DNA from 2 places in the Cronobacter universalis NCTC 9529 genome. Region 2 is predicted to be linked to the other one. Evidence: riboswitches for the same ligand, from Rfam matches in the RefSeq annotation. Region 2 holds a riboswitch; the other holds the start of a gene.

Region 1 (3,406 bases), 410 kb from region 2:
CGTCAGAATGTCCGAAAAGAGGATCGCCGCATCGAGCGGATAGCGACGCAGTGGCTGTAGCGTCACTTCGCACGCCAGCTCGGCGTTTTTGCAAAGCGACATAAAATCGCCCGCCTGCGCGCGGGTGGCCTTATATTCCGGCAGATAACGCCCCGCCTGTCTCATCATCCACACCGGGGTGACGTCCACAGGCTGGCGTTGCAGCGCGCGCAGGTAACGATCGTTTTTCAGTTCGGTCATTTTTTCTTATTCCTCAAGCGACAGGCTGCTATTGTATCACGTCATTCATCGTCTGCCCGGCAGCGCGCCACCGTATCTTCTATCAGGCGGCGGGCCACGGTACCCGGCGCCGGCAGTAGCGGCAGCTGGTCGTAGCGATACCAGCCCGCGTCGATAAGCTCTTTGGTGTCTATCCGGATGTCCCCGCTGTCGTAGTCCGCCGTAAACGCGGTCATCAGCGATTGCGGGAACGGCCAGGGCTGAGACGTCACATAGCGCAGATTCTTGATGCGGATATTGCTCTCTTCCATCACCTCGCGCGCCACCGCCTGTTCCAGCGTTTCGCCCACTTCGACAAACCCGGCCAGCACGGTGTAAACGCCATTGCGGTGTCGCGTGTGCTGCGCCAGAAGGATTTTATCGTCACGGCGGATAGCCACGATGATGCACGGCGCGATTTGCGGGTAGTAGCGTTCGCGACAGTGCCCGCAGAGCATCGCCCACTCCGTTTTGCTCGGGTGCATCTCATGGCCGCAGTAGCCGCAATATTTATGCGAGCGGTAAAACTCGGCGAGCTGTACGCCCCGTCCCGCCAGCTGGAACAGCCCGGCGTCCTGGTCGATAAGCTGCCGCACCGAGGCCATCTCCGCCTCGCGCTTTTGCAGCACCAGCCATACCGGCGCGTCTTCCCAGATACCGATTTGCAGCGCCTTTTCGCCCGTAAGACCAAAATCCGCGGCCTGGCCGTAAGGTAATTCCGCTTTTGGCAGCCATAATTTCTGTTCATGGCTGACTATCCACCAGCCATGGTCTAAATTTTCTAGGGTACGTTCCATAATTGATTGCACTACCTCTGCTTCACTGGCACGTTATTAACAGTGTTCTTACATATTTTGGGTCATTTGCGTTTTTACATCTTATATCTCATGGAGTCGATCATGCTAAACCAGCTAAAAAGTCTGACGGAACGCGTTGGTGGGAGTAATGAGTTAGTTGATCGTTGGCTTGGCGCCCGCAACCATCTGTTAGTCACCTATTACAAGATGGTCGGCATCAAACCCGGCAAGGAGCCGATGACTGCGCTTGATGAACAGGCGCTGGACGATTTCTGTCATTGCCTGGTGGATTACCTCTCCGCCGGTCATTTCAATATTTACGAGCGCGTCATCAGCGAAATGGAAGGCACCAGCCCGCTGGTCGCCGCCACGCAAATTTATCCTCAGCTGGAATCCAATACCCAGCAAATCATGGATTTCTACGACACGCACCTGGAAAGCGCCATCGATCACGATAACTGCCTGGAGTTTCAGGAAGCGCTTTCCGGCATCGGCGAGGCGCTCGCCGCCCGCTTCGCGCTGGAAGATAAGCTCATCATGCTGGCTTATGACAATAACCTGGGCCAGAGCGCCAATGACGAAGCAGGTCTCGCCCGACCGGCTTGAGTTCGGCACTATTAACGAGTAGTTTAGTTATCTCCCCGCCGCTTTTGCGGGGTTTATCTTGTCGGAGTGCCCAGTGCGACAGCACGGGCTGAGACCGTTAATTCGGGATCCGCGGAACCTGATCAGGTTAAGACCTGCGAAGGGAACAAGAGTAATTCCATTTTGCCCCGCTCAGGGTGTCGTTTCGCCCTGAGACCCTCTCCAGGGTGCGCGGGCGCACGCCATTACTCCTCCGTTGTTCTGACAAGCCACTTCCTGACCGTTAACTGGAATGCGCTATGTCTGTATCAAACAAACCTGGCCGCCGCGAGCAGCGCGCCGCCGCACAACACTTTATCGACACGCTGGAAGGCACCGCTTTCCCCAACTCTCACCGCATCTATCTCACCGGCTCACGCGAGGATATCCGCGTGCCGATGCGCGAAATCCGCCTGAGCCCGACGCTTGCGGGCGGCAGCAAAGAGAACCCGCGCTATGAGCCCAACGAGCCGGTGCCGGTTTATGACACCTCAGGCCCTTACGGCGATCCAGCGGTGCGTATCGACGTCCGCGAAGGGTTGACCAAATTACGCAGCGCCTGGATAGACGCGCGTAACGACACGGAAACCCTGGATTCCCGCAGTTCGGCGTATACCCGCGAGCGCCTGGCCGATGACGGGCTGGATGAGTTGCGCTTTCGCGGGCTGCTGACGCCAAAGCGCGCAAAGGCGGGCCAGCGCGTCACCCAGTTGCATTACGCGCGTCAGGGCATCGTGACGCCCGAAATGGAATTCATCGCTATCCGGGAAAATATGGGCCGCGAGCGCATTCGCACGACGGTACTGCGCCAGCAGCATCCGGGCCACGGCTTTGGCGCGCGCCTGCCGGAGAACATCACGCCGGAGTTCGTGCGTGACGAAGTCGCCGCCGGGCGCGCCATCATTCCTGCCAACATCAATCACCCGGAATCGGAGCCGATGATTATCGGTCGTAACTTCCTGGTGAAGGTCAACGCCAATATCGGCAACTCGGCGGTGACGTCGTCTATCGAAGAGGAAGTCGAAAAACTGGTCTGGGCGACCCGCTGGGGCGCGGATACCGTGATGGACCTTTCCACCGGGCGCTATATCCACGAAACCCGCGAATGGATCCTGCGCAACAGCCCGGTGCCGATCGGTACGGTGCCGATCTACCAGGCGCTGGAGAAGGCTAACGGGATCGCCGAAGATCTGAGCTGGGAGATGTTCCGCGACACGCTGCTTGAGCAGGCCGAACAGGGCGTTGATTACTTCACCATTCACGCGGGCGTGCTGCTGCGCTATGTGCCGATGACCGCAGGCCGTCTGACGGGCATCGTCTCGCGCGGCGGCTCGATCATGGCGAAATGGTGCCTGTCGCATCACCGTGAAAACTTCCTCTACGAGCATTTCCGCGAAATCTGCGAAATTTGCGCCGCCTATGACGTCTCGCTGTCGCTTGGCGACGGCCTGCGCCCCGGCTCCATTCAGGACGCCAACGACGAGGCGCAATTCGCCGAACTCCACACGCTCGGCGAACTGACGAAAATCGCGTGGGAATATGACGTTCAGGTCATGATAGAAGGCCCGGGCCATGTGCCGATGCAGATGATCCGCCGCAATATGACCGAAGAGCTGGAGCACTGTCATGAAGCGCCATTCTACACGCTCGGGCCGCTTACGACCGATATCGCGCCCGGCTACGATCATTTCACCTCCGGGATCGGCGCGGCGATGATTGGCTGGTTC
Region 2 (3,406 bases):
TAACGCACAGCGCCCCCGCGCAGAGCGCGATACGCAGCGACGTCCAGAGCGCGCCCCACAGCGCCGGGTCGGCCAGCGCATGGCCGATGTCGCCGCGCAGGCCGTCCACCAGCACCGCCAGCAGCGGCGGCAGGAGAAGCAGCAGCGCGGCACCAATCAGCACGGAATCGGTAAGCTTGCTGCGCCACGAATCCTCCGGGTTGCGCCAGCCGCGCACCAGCGTCGCGCCGACCGGGATCGCCTTGCTGAGCCGCTGGCTTAACAGGATAAGCGACAGGCAGCAGCCCATCTGGATAAGCGCCAGCAGCGCCGCGCGGCCCGGATCGTAGTCATAGCTCAGCGCCTGGTAGATGGCGAGCTCAATGGTTGTCGCCTGCGGCCCGCCGCCAAGCGCCAGCACCGTCGCGAAACTGGCGAAGCAGAGCATAAAAATGAGCGCCGCCACCGGCGGGATCTGGCGGCGCAGCCAGGGCCACTCCACCAGCCGGAAGAAATCCCAGCCGCGCATACCGAGCTGTGCGGCGAGCTGGCGCTGTTCGCCGGGGATCTGCGTCAGCGTCTGGTACAGCAGGCGGGTCGCCATCGGCATATTAAAAAAGAGGTGCGCCAGCAGGATGCCCTGGAGGCCGTAAGGCGAGAACGTCCATTCGATGCCGAGCGTCGCGCAGAGCGCGGCCAGCAAGCCGCTGCGCCCGTAGACGCTGAGCAGGCCGAAAATCGCCACCAGCACCGGCAGGATAAGCGTCATGGCGCACAGGCGCAGCAGCATTCGCCGCCCCGGAAAGCGGCGGCGGTAGAGCGCGCGGGCGAGGGGGATCGCGGGCACGACGGAAAGCAGGGCGGAGAGAAACGCCTGCCAGAACGAGAAGCGCACCACGTGCCACAGGTAGCTGTCGTGCAGCAGCGCGCGTATGTCGGTGTGCGGCGCGTGCGTCCAGAGCGCTGCGAACGCCGCCAGCGCCACCGCCGCCATCAAGAGGGCGGCGGTGAGGCCGGGCCAGAGCCAGCCGGGGATCAGCGGCTCACGGCGCGTTGCCATTCACTCGTCCATTGCGCGCGCTGTGCGGCGACTTCCTGTGAGGTGAACTGCAGGGTGGTCTGCGGCCGGGTCAGGGCGTTAAACCCTTCCGGCAGCGCGACGTTGGTCACCGGGTACATCCAGTTGCCCGCGGGGATCGCATTCTGGAACGCGGGCGAAACCATAAACTTCAGGAACTTTTCCGCCAGTGCCGGCTGTTTGCTGGCGGCGGTGCGTGCGGCGACTTCCACCTGCAAATAGTGGCCTTCGCTGAAGTTCGCCGCCGCGTAGTTCTCTTTTTTCTCTTCAATGATGTGGTAGGCGGGCGAGGTGGTGTAGCTCAGCACCAGATCGCCTTCGCCTTTCAGGAACAGGCCGTAGGCTTCGCTCCAGCCTTTGGTGACGGTAACGGTCTTCGCGGCGAGCTTCTGCCAGGCGTCCGGCGCTTTATCGCCATAGACTTTCTGCATCCACAGCAGCAGGCCCAGCCCCGGCGTGCTGGTGCGCGGATCTTCATAGATGACGCGCCATTTCTGATCGCTCTCAACCAGCTCTTTCAGGCTTTTCGGCGGGTTTTTCAGCTTGTTTTTGTCATAGACGAAGGCGAACCAGCCGTAGTCGAACGGCACAAAGGTGTCGTTGTTCCAGCCGCCCGGCACGTTAACCTCACCCGCCGGAACGCCGCTTTTCGCGAACAGCCCGGTCGCGGTCGCGGCCTGAAGCAGGTTGTTATCCAGGCCCAGCACCACATCGGCTTTGCTGTTTTTGCCTTCCATGCGCAGACGGTTAAGCAGCGAGACGCCATCTTCCAGCGCCACGAATTTCAGCTCGCAGCCGCAGTCGGCTTCAAAGGCGGTTTTAATTTTCGGGCCAGGGCCCCACTCCGAGGAGAAGGAGTCGTAGGTGTAGACGGTCAGAACGGGTTTGGCGAAAGCCGGAGCGGCGGCGAGCGCCAGCAGGGGAAGCAGTTTTTTTAACACTTTGCACCTTTATCAAATGGGGGCAAAGGATTTTGAGCGGTAGCCTCAAATCCCTTCGCCGGCGTTATCCGGATCAGGTTCGACGGGTATTATCTCAGCGCACCGGTCAGCCGGCAGCACCCCGTTGAGAACGGCCCATTGTAATGATTTGCGTATTGTTGCGAAAGGGTTACGGCTCGGGCGGCGCAAACCAGGCGGATTTAAAATCAAACCAGCCGAGCGTGTTCATCCGCACGCCGCGCATACTGCGCTGGCCCTGTAGCATCAGCCAGTGGTGGATCAGCGGCAGAATGTCCTGACGCTCGAGCATCGTGCGGCACCACTGCGGCAGGTTCAGCGATCCGGTGCGCCAGCGCTGCGCGTCGCCCTGCCAGTCGAGCGGAATGCAGCGCTGGATCAGCGGCACTTCGCACAGGTGCGCGAACAGCGAGAAATCGAGCGGCAGCGTAAAGTTGGCGCTGTTAAGCCACAAATCGCTGGTGATGTCGCCCTGATACCACTCCTCATAGCTCACTTCCCGCAGTTCCAGCTCCACCTGCTCCTGCGCCAGAATGTCGCGCAGCAGCGCGCCGATAATGCGGTTTTCATTGTGGTCGCCATAGAAGGTAAGCGTCAGGCGCTCAAGCCCGGCGGGTTTGCGCGCCTCAGGGATTTGCGGCGCGTGGTGCCAGCGCGGCAGCAGGCCGTAAGCCGGAAACCAGATGCGCTGATAGTGCGGCGCGGCGCGGTGCAGCAGGCGGGCGGGCGTAAAGCGCGAGCTTATCCAGCGGCGCACCTCCGGCATGGCGCCGACGCGCGAGCGGGAATCAAACAGCAGGTAGTAGCAGCCTTCTTCGAGGCGGCTCTCCACGGCTTTTTCGTCGGCGTCGCGCGTCGGGCCTTCAAGCTGAACGGCGCAGCTCAGCTCCTCGCCGATTTCCGGCAGCACCCAGAAGTTGACCTCATCAATCAGCGCCCGGTAACCGAAGTAGTCGTCGAAGGCGTGGATTTTTAGCTGGTTGCTGTTATTGCGCACCACCGCGTAAGGGCCAGTGCCGACGGGCTGACTGGCGAATTTCGGCAGCTCCGGCCACTCCCGCGGCAGGATCATCGCAGGCACGCTGCCCATCAGCCACGGCAGCCAGTCGTCCGGCTCGCTCAGGTGAATATCCAGCGTCCAGGCCGTGGGGGAGATCACCTGGCGGATATGCGCGTAGAGCGGCAGGGCGCAGATGCGCTGTAGCGAGCTGATGACATCCAGCATATCGAGCTCGCGGCCATGATGAAAATGGATGCCGGGGCGTAAGAAAAAGCGCCAGTGAAAAGGGGAAATACGCTGCCAGTGGTGCGCAATATCGGCTTCCAGTTCCCCGTTTTCCTCGTTTATGCGCGTCAGGCCGCTGAAAATTTGCCGGGCGATATGGGTTTC

What was found. A riboswitch is a leader RNA that binds a small molecule or an ion and turns the genes downstream of it on or off. The one in region 2 is predicted to bind thiamine pyrophosphate.
Region 1: it holds a riboswitch for thiamine pyrophosphate, as region 2 does, so the genes downstream of both, thiC (phosphomethylpyrimidine synthase ThiC) here and thiB (thiamine ABC transporter substrate binding subunit) in region 2, are expected to answer to the same signal.

Annotation. Positions count from the first base shown of each region.
Region 1 covers NZ_CP012257.1:355,157-358,562, reverse strand. Annotated here, with positions in the region: gene hemE (uroporphyrinogen decarboxylase) at 1-240, opposite strand, end outside; gene nudC (NAD(+) diphosphatase) at 282-1,055, opposite strand; gene AFK65_RS01655 (Rsd/AlgQ family anti-sigma factor) at 1,158-1,661, shown strand; TPP riboswitch at 1,714-1,823, shown strand; gene thiC (phosphomethylpyrimidine synthase ThiC) at 1,940-3,406, shown strand, end outside.
Region 2 covers NZ_CP012257.1:765,717-769,122, forward strand. Annotated here, with positions in the region: gene thiP (thiamine/thiamine pyrophosphate ABC transporter permease ThiP) at 1-1,039, opposite strand, end outside; gene thiB (thiamine ABC transporter substrate binding subunit) at 1,015-1,998, opposite strand; TPP riboswitch at 2,031-2,132, opposite strand; gene sgrR (HTH-type transcriptional regulator SgrR) at 2,168-3,406, opposite strand, start outside.